4 regions of the Klenkia terrae genome follow, and region 1 is predicted to be linked to each of the others. Evidence: riboswitches for the same ligand, from Rfam matches in the RefSeq annotation. Region 1 holds a riboswitch; each other region holds the start of a gene.
The links. Region 1 has a riboswitch for S-adenosylmethionine ahead of UXQ13_RS19410 (GNAT family N-acetyltransferase). Riboswitches for the same ligand answer to the same signal wherever they lie in the genome.
Positions count from the first base shown of each region.

Region 2: another riboswitch for S-adenosylmethionine. It lies ahead of UXQ13_RS13385 (aminotransferase class V-fold PLP-dependent enzyme); the one in region 1 lies ahead of UXQ13_RS19410 (GNAT family N-acetyltransferase).
Region 3: another riboswitch for S-adenosylmethionine. It lies ahead of UXQ13_RS20200 (bifunctional o-acetylhomoserine/o-acetylserine sulfhydrylase); the one in region 1 lies ahead of UXQ13_RS19410 (GNAT family N-acetyltransferase).
Region 4: another riboswitch for S-adenosylmethionine. It lies ahead of thrC (threonine synthase); the one in region 1 lies ahead of UXQ13_RS19410 (GNAT family N-acetyltransferase).

Region 1 is NZ_JBAPLV010000026.1:56,795-60,996, reverse strand. Features, by position in the region: gene UXQ13_RS19420 (amino acid ABC transporter ATP-binding protein) at 1-711, opposite strand, end outside; gene UXQ13_RS19415 (amino acid ABC transporter permease) at 708-1,679, opposite strand; gene UXQ13_RS19410 (GNAT family N-acetyltransferase) at 1,676-2,218, opposite strand; SAM riboswitch class IV at 2,436-2,547, opposite strand; gene UXQ13_RS23715 (putative leader peptide) at 2,644-2,721, shown strand; gene UXQ13_RS19405 (FAD/NAD(P)-binding protein) at 2,762-4,202, shown strand, end outside.
Region 2 is NZ_JBAPLV010000014.1:1,133-5,334, reverse strand. Features, by position in the region: gene UXQ13_RS13400 (methionine ABC transporter ATP-binding protein) at 1-908, shown strand, start outside; gene UXQ13_RS13395 (methionine ABC transporter permease) at 905-1,564, shown strand; gene UXQ13_RS13390 (MetQ/NlpA family ABC transporter substrate-binding protein) at 1,600-2,415, shown strand; SAM riboswitch class IV at 2,511-2,623, shown strand; gene UXQ13_RS13385 (aminotransferase class V-fold PLP-dependent enzyme) at 2,663-4,030, shown strand; gene UXQ13_RS13380 (OsmC family protein) at 4,095-4,202, shown strand, end outside.
Region 3 is NZ_JBAPLV010000029.1:21,951-26,152, reverse strand. Features, by position in the region: gene metX (homoserine O-acetyltransferase MetX) at 1-914, opposite strand, end outside; gene UXQ13_RS20200 (bifunctional o-acetylhomoserine/o-acetylserine sulfhydrylase) at 916-2,202, opposite strand; SAM riboswitch class IV at 2,247-2,363, opposite strand; gene UXQ13_RS20195 (DUF6630 family protein) at 2,398-2,844, opposite strand; gene UXQ13_RS20190 (ABC transporter ATP-binding protein) at 2,864-4,202, opposite strand, start outside.
Region 4 is NZ_JBAPLV010000001.1:193,064-197,265, forward strand. Features, by position in the region: gene UXQ13_RS00975 (alpha/beta fold hydrolase) at 1-40, shown strand, start outside; gene UXQ13_RS00980 (ABC transporter permease) at 37-900, shown strand; gene UXQ13_RS00985 (HAD family hydrolase) at 905-1,726, opposite strand; SAM riboswitch class I at 1,760-1,876, shown strand; gene thrC (threonine synthase) at 1,889-3,196, shown strand; gene UXQ13_RS00995 (hypothetical protein) at 3,336-3,803, shown strand; gene groL (chaperonin GroEL) at 3,990-4,202, shown strand, end outside.

The DNA.
Region 1 (4,202 bases):
GCCCTGCTCGACGACGCGGCCGTCGTCCATGAAGACGATCTGGTCGGCGGCCTGCCGGGCGAAGCCGATCTCGTGGGTGACCACGATCATCGTGGTGCCGGTGCGGGCCAGGTCGGCGATGACGGCCAGCACCTCGCCGACCAGCTCGGGGTCCAGCGCCGAGGTGGGCTCGTCGAACAGCAGGACGGCGGGCTTCATCGCCAGCGCCCGGGCGATCGCCACCCGCTGCTGCTGCCCGCCGGACAGCTGCCGGGGGTGTGCGTCGGCCTTGTCGGCCAGCCCGACCCGGGACAGCAGCTCGCGGGCCTCGGCCTCGACCTCGCGGCGTGGCCGGCCCTGCGCGGAGACCGGTGCCTCGACGACGTTCTCCAGGGCGGTCAGGTGCGGGAAGAGGTTGAAGGACTGGAAGACGAAGCCGAACCGGGTGCGCTGGCGCAGCAGCTCCTTCTCCTTGAGCTCGTGCAGCTTGTCGCCCTTGCGGCGGTAGCCGACCAGCTCGCCGTCCAGCGCCACGAACCCGCGGTCCACGGTCTCCAGGTGGTTGATCGACCGCAGCAGCGTCGACTTGCCCGACCCGGACGGCCCCAGGACGACGGTCACACTGCCCGGCTCGACGACCAGGTCGACCCCGTGCAGCACCTCGTGGGTGCCGAAGGACTTGTGCACCCCGTGCACCTCGACGCGGCCCGGGCGGGCCTGCACCGCGGTCACCGGGTCACCGGGTCGCGGTCGGAGGTGGACCGGACGCGGGACAGCCCGGCGGTCAGGTTGCCGCGCAGCCGTTGCAGCGGTGTCGGCGGCAGCGTGCGGACCGCGCCCTTGGCGTAGTACCGCTCGACGTAGTACTGGATCACCGTCACCACGGTGGTCAGCACGACGTACCAGATCGCGGCCACCACCAGCATCGGTAGCACCCGCTGGGTCCGGCCGTAGATCACGCTGACGGTGTAGAACAGCTCGCCGAGGGCCAGCACGTAGACGATCGAGGTGCCCTTGAACAGGCCGATGATCTCGTTGACCGCGGTGGGCACGATGGTCCGCATCGCCTGCGGCAGCACGATCTTCGTGGACTGCCGGCGCCGCGGGATGCCCAGGCTCGCCGCCGCCTCGTGCTGGCCCTGGTCCACCGAGAGGATCCCGGCCCGGACGATCTCCGCCGAGTACGCGGCCTGGTGCAGCCCCAGGCCGAGGATCGCGGCGCCGAACTTGTCGATCAGCGACAGCGTCTCGACCGACGCGAACGACGGGCCGAACGGGATGCCGATGTCCAGCGACTGGTACAGGTAGGCGAGGTTGTACCAGAGCAGCAGCTGCAGGATCAACGGCACCGAGCGGAACACCCAGGTGTAGCCCCAGCTCACCGCCCGCAGCAGCGGGGACCGGCTCAGCCGCATCAGCGCGAGCACCGTGCCCAGGGCGAACCCGAGGACGGCGGTGATCAGCGTCAGCTTGATCGTCATCCAGACGCCCTCGACGATCGAGACCTCGCCCAGGTAGGCCCAGACGACGCCCCACTCCCAGCGGGGGTTGGTGATCAGCGAGTTCGCCACCATGGCCAGCAGGACGGCGACCACCGCGGTGGCCACCCACCGCCCGGGGTTCTTGGCCTTGACCACGGTGAGGCGGTCGTAGGGCGTGCCGGCCGGCGGGGCGTCGGCGCGGTTCTCCAGCAGGGTCATGTGAGGTCCTTCTCGAAGGCGTAGATGCGCTCGGCGACCGGGAGCGACCGGAGGGTCGCGAGGTCCGTGGGCCGGGGGACGGCGGGGTCGAACAGCGGGGTGTAGCCGGCGGCCAGGTAGAGCGACCGGGCCTCGGGTTGCCGGGGTCCGGTGGTCAGGAAGACGCGGGCGGCGCCCCGGTCCCGGGCCACCGCCTCCAGCTCCGCGAGCACCCGGCGGGCCAGCCCGCGCCGGCGGTGGGCGGCGGCGGTCCACATCCGCTTCACCTCGACGGTGCCGTCGTCCGGGTGCGGCTTGAAGGCGCCACCGGCCACGGCGACCCCGTGCTCGAGCAGCAGCACGAAGGCACCCAGCGGCGCGGTGAACTGCTCCACCGGGTAGCGGGTGAGCTCCTGCTCGGCGCCGCCGAACAGGTCGCCGTAGCGGCGGTCGTACTCCACGGCGAGCTCGGCGAACAGGGGTCGGGCCAGGGGGTCGTCGGGGTGGACGACGACCACGTCGACGTCGGCGCCGACGCCGAGCAGGCGTGCTGAGGACATGCGGGGACTCCTGGGACGGTGCCGGGACCCCGCCCGGGGAGGGAGATGTCCGGGCGTGGGTGGGGGAGCGCGGGAACAGGTCAGCGACAGAGCGCGCTGTCGGTACGGACCAGGTCGATGACCCGCCGCCCGACCAGGAGGAGGACAGGCAGCAGCACGGACCGCGGGGCGGTCTCGGTGATCTCCACGTCGTCTCCTCGTCCCCCGCCGACCGGCGGGGCTGCACTTGCGACAGTCGTGCACCGTCGCCAGGTCGTCACCCGGGGCACCCCACCGCAGCGGAGGGTTGCCGGCCAGCGAGCCGGGGCTTGTCGCTGGCGCTCAGAACCTGTGCAGGAACGTAGGACAACCCGGGCCGATGCGTCAAATCCGATCGACTTGGTGGAGAATGAGGTCGTCCACCCGCTCCGGAGAGGAGGTCCGCGATGCCCGACCAGCCGCTCGTCCGCCGTCGCCACGTGGACCTGTGCCGCACCGGCAGCGCGCTGGGCCGCTGTCGGTAGGCCCTCGCCCACCGTCCGCCGCCAGCCCCGGAGTCCCCTCGTGACCAGCCCGAACACCCTCACCGTCGCCCTCGTCGGTGCCGGCCCCACCGCCGTCGGCGTCCTCGAGCGCCTCGCCTCCCGGGCGGGTGGCGACGACCTCGTCGTGCACCTGGTAGACCCGTTCCCGCCCGGCGGCGGACGGGTCTGGCGGACCGCGCAGTCTGACCTGCTGTGGGCCAACTCATTGGCCCGGGACGTCACCGTGCTGCCCGACGACTCCGTCACGGTGCCCGGCCGGGTCGTCCCCGGCGCCACCGTGGCGCAGTGGGCCGCCGACGTCGGCGCGCAGCTGCCCGGCGAGGACGGCGCGCAGGCCCGCCGGACCACCCCCGGCACCTTCCCGTCCCGCCGGCTGGTCAGCGGCTACCTCGGGTGGGTGCTCGACCGCCTCGCCGCGCTGCCCGGGGTGACGGTGCACCGGCACCGGACCCGGGCGGTCGACTTGGTCGAGCACGGCACCGCCGTCGAGGTGCAGCTCGCCGACGGCGGCCGGCTGGACGTCGACACCGTCGTGCTCGCCCAGGGGCACCTCGACCGCACCCGCACCGACGGCGAGGTCGAGCTGGCCGACGCCGCCGCGGCCGCCGGGCTGACCCACGTGCCCACCGCCTACACCGCCGACCTGGACCTCTCCGTGCTCCGCCCGGGTGAGGACGTGCTGGTCCGCGGGGCCGGGCTGGCCTTCGTCGACCTGGTCACCCTGCTGACCGGCGGTCGCGGGGGACGGTTCCGGACCGACCCGGACGGCCGGCTGGTCTACCTGCCCTCGGGGCAGGAGCCGGTGCTGCACGTGGGCTCCCGCCGCGGCACCCCCTACAAGGCCAAGCTCGACTACGACTGGGCCGGCCCGCCGGTCCCGCTGCGCTTCTTCACCCCCGACGAGCTGACCGCCCGGTTCGGCGACCGCCCGCTGGACCTGCGGGCGGACCTGGCCCCGGTGATCGCCCGCGAGCTGGGCTGGGCGCACGCCACCGAGCTGTTCCGGGCGCACCCGGAGCGGGTGGCGATGCCGTGGGAGGAGTTCGCCGCGCGGTACGCCGCCGGCGAGGACCCGTGGGCCGCGGCGGTCCTCGACCCGGCCGACCGGTTCGACCTCGCCGCCCTGGACCGCCCGCTGGCCGGAGCCCGGTTCGCGACCGGCGAGCAGCTGCAGGAGTGGGTCCGCGGCTACGTCCGGGCCGACCTGGCCCGCGCCGCCGACCCGGCGCACAGCGCCGACCAGGCCGTCTTCACCGCCTTGCTGTTCTGCCACGGCACGATCGCCGGGCTGGTGCGGGCCGGCCGGCTGACCGAGCGGTCGGCGCGCGAGGACGTCAGCGGCTGGTGGATGAACCTGTTCAGCCACCTCGCCAGCGGACCGCCGTCCCCGCGGCTGGCGGAACTGCTGGCGCTGTGCGAGGCCGGCGTCGTCCGGTTCACCGGTGCGGACACCGTGGTGA
Region 2 (4,202 bases), on a different contig from region 1:
ACTTCGCCGGCGTGGTCGGGCCCTCGGGCTCGGGCAAGTCCACCCTGATCCGGCTGGTCAACCTGCTCGAGCGGCCCACGTCCGGCACGGTCACCGTCGACGGCCGGGTGCTCACCGACCTGCCGGCCGACGAGGTCCGCCGGGCCCGCAGCTCGATCGGCATGGTCTTCCAGCACTTCGAGCTGATGGACTCCCGCACGGCCGCGGCCAACGTCGAGCACCCGCTGGAGCTGGCCGGCGTCGGCCGCGCCGAGCGCCGCCGTCGGTCGGGCGAGCTGCTGGACCTGGTCGGGCTGGGCGACCGCGCCCAGGCCCGCCCCGCGCAGCTGTCCGGCGGGCAGAAGCAGCGGGTGGCCATCGCCCGCGCGCTCGCCGCCCGGCCCACCGTGCTGCTGTGCGACGAGGCCACCTCCGCCCTGGACCAGGCCAGCACCACCGGCGTGCTGGAGCTGCTGCGCCGGGTCCGCGACGAGCTCGGGCTGACGGTCCTGCTGATCACCCACGAGATGGCCGTGGTCAAGGCCGTCTGCGACACCGCGGTGCTGCTGGAGGCCGGCCGGGTCGTCGACGGCGGCCGGCTGGACCAGGTGCTGGCCCGCGGGGACTCCCCGCTGGCCGCCGCGCTGCTGCCCGCCCCGGTGGCCGACCACCGGGTGGCGGGCACCCTGCTCCGGGTCACCGTCACCGACACCGCGCCCGAGACCCACGTGCTGCAGGTGCTCGTCGGCCGGCTCGGCCTGGACGTCGAGGTCGCCGGCGGCTCGGTGGAGACCGTGGCCGGCGGGCGGCACGGCCGGCTGCTGCTGCGGGTCACCGGCGCCGACCAGAGCGGGCTGGACCGGGCACTGGCCCAGCTGCGCGACGACGGTTCCCGGGTGGAGCGCGTCGCGGCGGAGGTGGCCCGGTGAGCGACTGGTCCCGGATCGCCCCGCAGCTGCTCGACGCCACCGGCGAGACCCTCTACATGGTCGCGGTCGCCACCGTGATCACCGTCCTGCTGGGCATCCCGCTCGGCGTGCTGCTCACCGTCACCGGACCCGGCGCGCTGGCCCCGCGGCCGGTCCTGCACCGGGTGCTCGGCCTGCTGGTCAACCTGGGCCGGTCCCTGCCGTTCATCATCCTGCTGGTCCTGGTCGCCCCGCTGACCCGCGGCCTGGTCGGCACCACGATCGGGTCGACGGCGGCCATCGTGCCGCTCACCGTCGGCGCCGTCCCGTTCCTGGCCCGGCTGGTGGAGACCAGTCTGCGCGAGGTCTCGCACGGCAAGGTCGAGGCCGCGCTGGCCATGGGCGCCCGCCGCCGGGACGTCGTCCGCACGGTGCTGCTGCCCGAGGCGCTGCCCTCCCTCGTCGCCGGGACGACGGTCACCGTCGTCGCGCTGATCAGCTACTCGGCCATGGCCGGCGCCATCGGCGGCGGCGGCCTGGGCGACTTCGCCATCCGGTTCGGCTACCAGCAGTTCCGCACCGACATCACCCTGCTCACCGTCGCCCTGCTGCTCGTCGTCGTCCAGGCGCTGCAGTTCGGCGGCGACACCTGGGCGCGCCGCCTGGCGCGCCGATGACACCCGCCCGTCCCGACCCGTTGGAGAACCGCACCGTGCGTCGCCTCGCCCTGACCCTGTCCGCCCTCACCGCCACCGCGGTCCTCGCCGCCTGCGGGGGCGGCGACGCCGAGATCTCCGCGCCGGACGAGCCGCTGCGCGTCGGCGCCTCGCCGGTGCCGCACGCGGAGATCCTCCGGTTCATCGACGAGAACCTCGCCGAGGACGCCGGCCTGGACCTCGACGTCGTCGAGTTCACCGACTACGTGCAGCCCAACGTGGCCCTCGACGACGGCTCGCTGGACGCGAACTTCTTCCAGACCGTGCCCTACCTGGAGGAGCAGGAGGCCTCCGCCGGCTACGACTTCACCGCCCTGGAGCCGGTGCACGTCGAGCCGCTGGGCATCTACTCGGAGTCGCTGACCGACCTGTCGCAGCTGGAGCAGGGCGCGACCGTGGCGATCCCGAACGACCCCACGAACGCCGCCCGCGCGCTCCGGCTGCTGGAGGCCAACGACCTGGTCGTGCTGGCCGACACCGGTGACGCCGCCCCCACCTCGTTGGACGTGGAGAGCAGCCCGCTGGACCTGGAGATCTCCGAGGTCGAGGCCGCCCAGGTGCCCCGTTCGCTGGCCGACGTCGACATCGCGGTGATCAACGGCAACTACGCCATCGACGCCGACCTGTCCCCGGCCGACGACTCCCTGGCGCTGGAGGAGGCCGAGGGCAACCCGAACGCCAACCTCCTGGTGGTGCGGGCCGGCGACGAGTCCGACGAGCGCATCCAGACGCTGGAGGAGCTGCTGCACTCCGACGAGGTGCGCCAGTTCCTCGAGGACGAGTACGACGGTGCGGTCATCCCCGCGTTCTGATCCCGCTGCCGCCCGGGCCGGTCGGACAACCGGCCGGGCGCGCGCAGACCAATGCGCATCAAGTCGATCGGGATTGACTGGTAGGGTCTACGACAGGTCACGAGTGCCAGCGCGAAGCCCCGGCTCGCTGGTCGGCAACCCTTCCACCGCGATGGGGTGCTCCGGGTGACGACCTGGCGGCTGCGCAGCGCAGCCGCAAGCGCGGGTCCCGTCGCGAGCACGGGCCCCTGACCTCCAGGAGTCCTCGATGTCCGTCCTCCTCGACCGCCGCACCACCCCGGCCCTGCTGCCCACGGCCGACGCGGCCACCAGCGTCCCGCTCGTGACCGGCGGGTCGGTCGGCTACGCCAACCTCGACGTCGCGGCCAGCGCTCCCGCCCTGGCCTCCGTGGCCGCCCGGGTCGCCGAGGCCCTGCCGCTCTACGCCAGCGTGCACCGTGGCGCGGGCTACCTCTCCCAGGTCTCCACCGCGCTCTACGAGTCGGCCCGGGACACCGTGGCCGCGTTCGTCGGGGCCCGGTCCGACGACGTCTGCGTGCTCACCCGGAACACCACCGACAGCCTCGCGCTGCTGGCCGGCTGCCTGCCCGCCGACGGCGCCGTCCTCGTGCTGGACGTCGAGCACCACGCCGACCTGCTGCCGTGGCAGCAGCGCTCCCGCGACCTGTGCGACGTCCTCGAGGCGGCACCGACGGTGGCCGGGACGCTGTCCCGCCTGGCCGACGCGCTGGCCGCCCGGCGCTACGTGCTCGTCGCGGTCACCGGTGCCTCGAACGTGACGGGGGAGTCCCTCCCGCTGCGCCGGGTCACCGAGCTGGCGCACGCCGCCGGTGCCCTGGTGGTCGTCGACGGCGCCCAGCTGGTGCCGCACCGCCGGTTCTCCCTCGTGGAGTCCGGTGCGGACTGGGTCGCGTTCTCCGGCCACAAGCTCTACGCACCCTTCGGCACCGGCGCGCTGGTCGGCCGGCGGGACTGGCTGGACACCGGCCGGCCCTACCTCCCCGGCGGCGGCGCCGTCGCCCAGGTCGACGTGGACGCGACGACGTGGGTGGCGGCCCCGCACCGGCACGAGGGCGGCTCGCCCAACGTGCTCGGCGCGGTCGCGCTGGCCGCCGCCTGCGACGAGCTCGCGGCCCTGGCCCCCGGCGCGCTGGAGGACCACGAGCGGGCGCTGCGCACCCAGCTGGTCGACGGGTTGTCGCAGGTCGACGGGGTGCGGCTGCTGCGCATCTGGTCGGACTCGGTCGACCCCACCGGCGTGGTCAGCTTCACCGTCGAGGGCGCCGACCCGGGCCTCGTCGCTGCCTACCTCTCCGCCGAGCACGGAATCGGCGTCCGGGACGGCCGGTTCTGCGCGCACCCGCTGGTGGCCCGGCTCGGCGTCCCCGGCGGAGCGCTGCGGGCCAGCGTCGGCGTCGGCACGTCCGCGGACGACGTCGCCCGGCTGGTCGAGGCGGTCGCCCGGTTCGTCGCCGAGGGGCCCGCCGTCGCCTACGCCGTCGTCGACGGGCGGCACCAGCCGGTGGCCGACCCGCGTCCGGTGGCCGGGCTGGCCGGCGCCGACCTGTCCGCGGTCGCCCGCGGCGCCGGTTGCGGACCTGCCCCGACCCGCTGAACCGCCCCCCGAACGCCCGCCGAACCCCGGCGGACAGATCCCCGAGCACCGAGGAGAACCACCCGTGGCCACCCGTCCCAAGGCGAGCGTCGTCCCCTTCACCCACCACGCGGAGGGCACCGGCGTCGGCCAGCGCGTGACCGTCGGCGGCGACGCCGGGCACGAGTTCGAC
Region 3 (4,202 bases), on a different contig from region 1:
GTGACCCGGGCCAGCGCCGCCTCCACCCCGCCGCGTCCGCGGCCGACGTCCCAGGTGTTCATCGCCTGGGTGAGCAGCACGTAGCTGCCGGCGTCGAACCGGCGGGCCAGCTTGGTGGCGTGGTGCTCCAGGTAGCTGGCCACCGCGAAGCGGCCGTCGTCCTGGACGTCGTGGCCGAACCGGGTCTCCAGCTCGAAGGCGCTGCGGTAGGTCAGGTGGGCGATCCGCCGGGCGGTGCCCAGGCCGGCGACCGGCCCCTCGCCGGCGGCGTAATCCCCGCCGGCCCACCGCGGGTCCGACGTCACGGCCACCTGCTGCGTGGTCTGGGTGCCGATCTGGTCGGCCGTGGCCACCGCGCCCGAGGCCAGGAAGAACAGCCGGGCCACCTGGTCCGGGCGGGACACCGCCCACTCCAGAGCCCGCATCCCGCCCATCGACCCGCCGATGACCGCGGCCCACCGGTCCACGCCCAGCGCGGCGGCCAGCCGGGCCTCGACCTCGACCTGGTCGGCGATGGTGATCTCGGGGAAGCGGGAGCCCCAGGGCCGGCCGTCCGGCGCGGCCGACGACGGCCCCGTCGTCCCCTGGCAGCCGCCCAGCACGTTGGCGCAGACCACGAACGTGCCGGCCAGCGGGGCGCCGTCCCCGATCAGGCCGTCCCACCAGCCGGGGGTGGGCTGGCCCGGTCCGGTCGGCCCGACCACGTGGCTGTCCCCGGTCAGGGCGTGCTCGACCAGGACGGCGGGGTCACCCGGCGTCCCCCAGGTCTCGTACGCCACCCGGACGGCGGGCAGCGAGCCGCCGCGCTCCAGCTGCAGCGGGCCGACGTCGGCGAACCGCCGGTCCCCGACCGGGTCGCCCTCGACCCAGCCGCCCGAGCGCGCGGGCAGCCGGGTCGAGGGCGCGCCCGTCACCTCAGGCGCTCTTCGCGGCCCGGAAGCCGGCGTCGAGGTCGGCGAGGATGTCCTCGATGCCCTCCAGGCCGACGGCGAGGCGGACCAGACCCGGGGTGACACCGGTGGTCAGCTGCTCCTCGGGGGTCAGCTGGGAGTGCGTGGTCGAGGCCGGGTGGATCACCAGGCTGCGCACGTCGCCGATGTTGGCCACGTGGCTGTGCAGCTCGAGGGCCTCCACGAACGCCTTGCCGGCCTCGACGCCGCCCTCGATCTCGAACGCGAGCACCGCGCCGGGGCCCTTGGGGGCGTACTTCTGCGCGGCGGCGTGCCACGGGGAGGAGGCCAGGCCGGCGTAGTGCACCGACTGCACCTCGTCCCGGGCCTCCAGCCACTCGGCCACCCGCTGGGCGTTGGCCACGTGCCGGTCCAGCCGCAGCGACAGCGTCTCGATGCCCTGCACCACCAGGAAGGCGTTGAACGGGCTGATCGCCGGGCCGAGGTCGCGCAGCAGCTGCACCCGGGCCTTGAGCGCGAAGGCCGGCGCACCGAGGTCGGCGTAGACCACGCCGTGGTACGTCGGGTCGGCGGTGGTGAACATGGGGTGCTTGCCCGCGGTCCAGTCGAAGTTGCCGCTGTCCACGATCACGCCGGCCACGGCGGTGCCGTGCCCGCCCAGGTACTTCGTCGCCGAGTGCACCACGATGTCGGCGCCGAACTCGATCGGGCGGATCAGGTACGGGGTGGCGATCGTGTTGTCCACGATCAGCGGGACGCCGTTGCGGTGCGCGACCTCGCTGACCGCCGAGATGTCCAGGACGTCGCCCTTGGGGTTGCCGATGGTCTCGGCGTAGAAGGCGCGGGTGTTGTCCTGCACCAGGGACTGCCAGGCCTGCGGGTCGTCGGGGTCCTCGACGAAGGACACCGTGATGCCGAGCTTGGGCATCGAGTGGTGCAGCAGGTTGTAGGTGCCGCCGTACAGCGACGCCGAGGCCACGATGTGGTCCCCGGCCTCGGCCAGGTTGAGGATCGCCAGGGTCTCGGCGGCCTGCCCGGAGGAGACGGCGAGCGCGGCGACGCCGCCCTCGAGCGACGCGACGCGCTGCTCCAGCGCGTCCTGCGTCGGGTTCATGATCCGGGTGTAGATGTTGCCCATCTCGGCGAGGGCGAACAGGTCCGCGGCGTGCTGGCTGTCGCGGAACTGGTAGCTCGTCGTCGCGTAGATCGGCAGCGCCCGGGCGCCGGTGGTGGGGTCGGGGCTGGCTCCGGCGTGGATCTGCCGGGTCTCGAAGCTCCAGTTGTCGCTCATGCGCCGTCCTCCTGGGTGTCGGGAGGGCCCGCGGCGCGCGGGCACTCCGTCGGTTGCCGGGCGGCGGGTGCCGTCCGACCGGCTCTTCCCCTGGGAGCACCGCAGACGGAGTAGCGGTTGCCGGGCAGCAAGCCAGGTGCTTGTCGCTGCCTCTCGTGAGCCACAGAGGATGGTAGAGGGGTCCGGGCCCCCGCGTCACCCGAGGGTGGTGTCGTGCCCCAGCTCCTGCGCCAGGCGCTCGATCTCGGCCTTGTCGGCGGCCGGGACGACGACCAGCGGGTAGGCGTCGGACTCCTCGGCCAGGTGCACCAGGCAGAGCCCGGCCGGTGCGAGCACCGCGTCCGCGGCCCGGACGGCGGTGGGCACGTCGCCGTCGGTGTCGGTGACCGGGCCGAGGTCCAGGCGGGCCCGCACCACCCGGGGCACCCGGGTCAGCGCGTCGGCCAGCTCCTCGCCCTGGTCGCCGGCGTCGAGGTAGGCCAGCGCGCCGACGTCGTCCAGGCCGTCGAGCAGGGCGGTCCAGGGGTCGGCGGGTGGGTCGTCCAGGGTGGCCTGCACGGTCGGCCAGAGCTCGGGGTCGTCGTCGAGCAGGGCGCACAGGCGCTCCCAGCGGGCGCGGGTCGCGGCGTCGGGATCAGGCACCCGTCGACGGTAGAGGTTCCTACGCCGGGACGGCGACAGCCCCGGCCAGCGCGGCGTACCGGCCGCCGGCGGCGACCAGCTCGTCGTGCGTGCCCTGCTCCACCACCCGGCCGTGGTCCAGCACCGCGATGGTGTCGGCGTCGCGGACGGTGGACAGCCGGTGGGCGATGGTGATCGTCGTCCGGCCGCGGGCGACCTCGTCGAGGGCGGCCTGCACGGCGCGCTCGGTCTCGTTGTCCAGCGCGCTGGTGGCCTCGTCGAGCACCAGCACCCGCGGGTCGCGCAGCAGCGTGCGGGCGATGGCCAGCCGCTGCTTCTCCCCGCCGGAGAACCGGTGGCCGCGGGCGCCGACCATCGTGTCGTAGCCGTCGGGCAGCGCGGCGATGACCTGGTGCACCTGGGCCCGCCGGGCGGCCTGCTCGATCTCCTCGTCCGTGGCGTCGGGCTTGGCGTACCGCAGGTTCTCCCGGATCGTGGTGTGCAGCAGGTAGGTCTCCTGGCTGACCACGCCGACCACCCGGGCCAGCTCGGCCAGCGACAGGTCGCGGACGTCGACGCCGTCGATGGTCACCCGGCCGGTGGTCACGTCGTTGAGCCGGGACACCAGCGAGGCCAGCGTGGACTTGCCCGACCCTGTCTCGCCGACCAGGGCCAGCGTGCTGCCGGCCGGGACGACCAGGTCGACGTCGGTGAGGGCGGGGCGGTCGCCGTCGTAGGAGAACCCGACGTGCTCGAGCCGGACCTCGCCGCGGACGTGCGGCAGGGCGACGGGCTGGGCCGGGTCGTCGATGTCCACCGACAGGTCCAGGTACTCGAACACCCGGCTGAACAGCGCCATCGAGGTGATCAGCTGGCCGCCGACGTCCAGCAGGCCCATCAGCGGGCGGAAGAGTGTGCCCTGCAGCGCGGTGAAGGCGACCAGGGTGCCGATCGTCATGCCGCCCGACGTCGCGGGCAGGCCGGCGAACAGGTAGATCAGCGCCGGGATCCCGGCGAACACGATGCTCATGGTGGCCATCCGCCAGCGGCCGGCCAGCTGGGAGCGGACCTCGAGGGCGGCCAGCTCCTCCGACGTGCGGGCGAACCGCTGCGACTGCGCGGGGCCGGTGCCCAGGGTCTTGCCGAGCTGGACGCCGGAGATCGACAGCCCCTCCTCGACCTGGGTCTGCATGTCGGCCATGCGGCGCTGGCGCTCGCCGGTGACCTCGCGGCGCATGAGCGCGACCTTGCGGGTCAGCCAGATCGCCGGGGGCAGCACGACGAGGGACAGCAACGACAGCCGCCAGCTCAGCGCGGCCATGGCGACCACGGTGCCGACGACGGTGGTGGCGTTGGAGGCCAGGCTCGTCGCGGTCGAG
Region 4 (4,202 bases), on a different contig from region 1:
GGAGGACGCGTTCCTGTCGCTGGTGGGGGAGAGCTCGTGAGCACCGTCCAGTCCACCGGGGCCGTCGCCGGCTACCGGCCCGAGCGCACCCTGCGGCTGTCGGTCGAGCTGCGCCGGCAGTTCAAGCGGCGGCGCACGATCGGCGTCTTCGCGCTGATGGTGGCGCTGCCGCTGCTGCTCATCGCCGCCCTGCAGCTGGGCGCCAGCGAGGACGCGCAGGCCAACAGCCGGCTCAACCTGGTCGACGTCGCGACGTCGTCCGGGCTGAACTTCACCCTGTTCGTGCTGTTCGCGACCACCTCGTTCTTCCTGGTGGTCGTCTACGCGCTGTTCTTCGGCGACACCGTGGCCAGCGAGGCGCAGTGGGGGTCGCTGCGCTACGCGCTGGCCACCCCGGTGCCGCGGATGCGGCTGCTCCGGCAGAAGTGGCTGGCCGCGCTGGTGCTGTCGGTGTCGGCGCTGCTGACCGTCACCGTGGTGGCCGTGGTCGCCGGCGGCATCGCGTTCGGCTTCGAGGACATCCAGACCCCGATCGGGATCAGCATCGACCAGGGCCAGGGGATGCTCCGGCTGGCCGGGATGGTCGGCTACCTCGCCGTCCACCTGCTGGTCGTGGGCACGCTGGCGTTCTGGCTGTCCACGGTGACCGACGCGCCGCTGGCCGCGGTCGGCGGGTCGGTGTTCACGATGTTCGTCTTCGCGATCCTCGACCAGGTCGAGCAGCTGGGCAGCATCAGGGACTACTTCCCGACCGCCGAGGAGTTCGCCTGGACCGACCTGCTGCAGACCCCGGTCGACAGCGGGGACCTGTACCGCGGGGTCATCCAGTCGCTGCTCTACGCGGCGGTGTTCACCGCGCTGGCCTTCCGGCACTTCGCCCGCCGCGACGTCACGAGCTAGGCAGCTACCCGAGGGCGGCGCGGACGGCCTCGGCCCAGCCGAGACCCATCGCGCCGGCGGTCGCCGCCACGTCCGGCAGGGCGGCGATCGCCTCGGCCATGCCGGGGACGGCGGCGCCGTTCGCGGTGATGAACAGCCGACCGACGGCCGGCGCCATCTCCAGGTCGCTGACCGAGTCGCCGACCGCCACCGCGTCGGCCGGGTCGATCGCGCGCCGGGCCAGGTCCCAGGCGATCGCGGAGCCCTTGCCGATGCCGCGCGGCATCAGGTGGAAGACGTGCGGGTCGCCCTCGACGTCCAGCGTCATCCGCGAGGTGCGGGGGACCCGGCCGTTGTCCTTGAGGGTCAGCCACCCCCAGCCGCGGTCGGCGAGCCACGCGTCGACCTCGGCGGTGCCCACCCGGCCGCGGAGCATGGCGTCGCCGGTGTGCGTGGCGTGCCAGGGGGAGTGCCACTCCAGCTGCCCCGGCCAGGCCGCCACCAGCGCGTCCACCACGCCGAGCCCGGCCATCACCTCGACCGGGGTGCGCCCGGCGAACTCCGCGGGCAGGTCGCCGGTCAGCAGGTGGGTCTCCCGGCCGCCGGCCCAGCTCACCAGCGAGCCCAGCTCGGCGATGTGCCCGTCGACGGCGAAGACCCGGCCGGCCTCCTGCAGCTGGGCGTGGGTGCGCCCGGAGACCAGGACCAGCGGCACGCCGGCCCGGTGCAGCTCCAGCAGCGCCGTCCAGGGCTGCGCGGTGAGCTCCCCGGTGGCGGTGTGCACGAAGGACCCGCGCGGGCCGACCATCGTGCCGTCGAGGTCGGTGTAGACGATGGCTGCGGGCACGGCGCCCATCCTGCAGTAAGGTCCGGGGCGTTCCACTCATCCAGAGGGGCAGAGGGACACGGCCCGATGAAGCCCCGGCAACCACTGCGCGAGCAGCAGGTGCCCCATCCGTCCTGCGCGGTCGACGACCCGGCGCAGGGAAGATGAGGAGGTAGTCGTCGCATGACCCTGACCGCTCCCGAGGCCACCACCGGCCCCACCACCACCGGCCCCGCCACCACCGTCGCCGCCAACCCGGCCCGCGGGCTGGTGTGCCGCAACTGCGGTGCCACCTTCGGCCTGATCGCCGAGCACGCCTGCGCCGAGTGCTTCGGCCCGCTCGAGGTCGACTACGACCCCGAGCTCATGCGCGCGGTCACCCGCGAGCAGATCGAGGCCGGCCCGCACAACATCTGGCGCTACGCCCCGCTGCTGCCCACCGGCCAGGACCCGGCCGACCGGGTGAGCCTGGACCCGGGGATGACCCCGCTGGTGCGGGCGCAGCGGCTGGGCGACGAGCTCGGCTTCACCGCCCCGCTGTGGGTGAAGGACGACTCGGCCAACCCGACGCACTCGTTCAAGGACCGCGTCGTCAGCCTGGCCGCCACCGCCGCCAAGGGGTTCGGCTACGCCAAGATCGCCTGCGCCTCGACCGGCAACCTGGCCAACTCGGTGGCCGCCCACGCCGCCCGCAATGGCCTGCCCTCGTTCGTGTTCGTGCCCAGCGACCTGGAGCCCGGCAAGATCGTCCAGTCGGCGGTGTACGGCCAGGCCCTCGTCGCCGTCGACGGCTCCTACGACGACGTCAACCGGCTGACCAGCGAGCTCGCCGAGACCGACGAGTTCGAGGACTGCGCCTTCGTCAACCAGAACGTCCGGCCCTACTACGCCGAGGGCTCCAAGACCGTGGGCTACGAGATCGCCGAGCAGCTCGGCTGGCGCATCCCGGCCCAGGTCGTGATCCCGATGGCGTCGGGGTCGCTGCTCACCAAGGTCGACAAGGCCTGGAAGGAGCTGGTGGCCGCCGGCATCGTCGAGGACACCCCCTGGAAGGTCTTCGGTGCCCAGTCGGCCGGCTGCGACCCGATCGCCACCGCGTTCGACAACGGCTGGGACGTCGTCAAGCCGGTGAAGCCGACCGGCATCGCGAAGAGCCTGAACATCGGCAACCCCGCCGACGGGCCCTACGCCCTGGACGCGATCCGGCGCACCGGTGGCTCGGTCGGCCGGGTCGGGGACGACGAGATCGTGGCCGGCATCCGCGACCTGGCCCGCACCACCGGCGTCTTCGCCGAGACCGCGGGCGGGGTGACCACGGCCGTGCTCCGCCAGCTCGTGGAGAAGGGGCTGCTGGACCCCGCGCAGGAGACGGTGGTGCTCAACACCGGCGAGGGGCTCAAGACCCTCGACCCGCTCGCCCCGGTCGTCGGCCCCACCCACCACGTGCAGCCCTCGCTGCGCTCGCTGCGCGAGGCCGGCCTCATCGCCTGAGGTCGGCCGCGTCGGTGCCGCAACCTGGGTCGACCCACCCCGTGGCTCCTCACCCCAGTCCACGACCTGGGGTGAGGGTCTGCGCGGGGGGTCCACCCAGGCTGCGCCGGGCGCCGGCGTGGGGCCGGAGGCCGGCGCGGTGACCACGCCCTCCGAGCCCTCGCGCCAGGTGCCCCGACCGGTGCCGGTCGTCGTCCGGCCGCGGTCGTGGGCGCCCGCGCTGCTGGTCGGCCACGTCGCGCTGGCCGTCGTCCTCGTGGTGATCTCGCTCGTCCTGCTGGTCGCCGGGGCGGGGGAGCGGGCCGTCGGCGGACCCCTGGCGGCCGTGCTGGTGGGCCTGCTGGTCGTCGGGGCCGTCGCACGCCGGTTCGGCACCCGGCCGCAGACCCGCGGGGGTCGCTGGTCGACGGTGCTCGGCCTGGCCGTCGTGGGCCCGTGGGTCTGGTACGTGCTCGGCGTGGCCGGGTTGTCCGGGTACACCGGGCCCCTGCTCGGCGTCCTGGCGCTCTACCTCTGGGTGTACGTCCTGGCCCTCGTGGTGGCCGCCGTGCTGGTCGCGTTTCTGGACCTGGCCGCCGGCGAGGTGCTCCGCCGACGGCGGGGGTGACCCCCGTTCTTGCACTCGCCTGGGTCGAGTGCCAGACTCGGGCTGGCACTCGGAGCATCTGAGTGCCAACCAGGTCGGGCCGGTGAGGCATCGGCACGTGGGCCGCAGGAGCGTCCACGGTGCAGGTGCCGTCCGTCGCGGGCGCCGCCCGACCAGCAGCGAGCCACGCATGGAGGACACCACCACATGGCCAAGATGATCGCCTTCGACGAAGAGGCCCGCCGCGGCCTCGAGCGGGGCATGAACACCCTCGCCGACGCCGTCAAGGTCACCCTCGGCCCCAAGGGCCGCAACGTCGTGCTGGAGAAGAAGTGGGGTGCCCCCACCATCACCAACGACGGTGTGAGCATCGCCAAGGAGATCGAGCTCGAGGACCCGTACGAGAAGATCGGGGCCGAG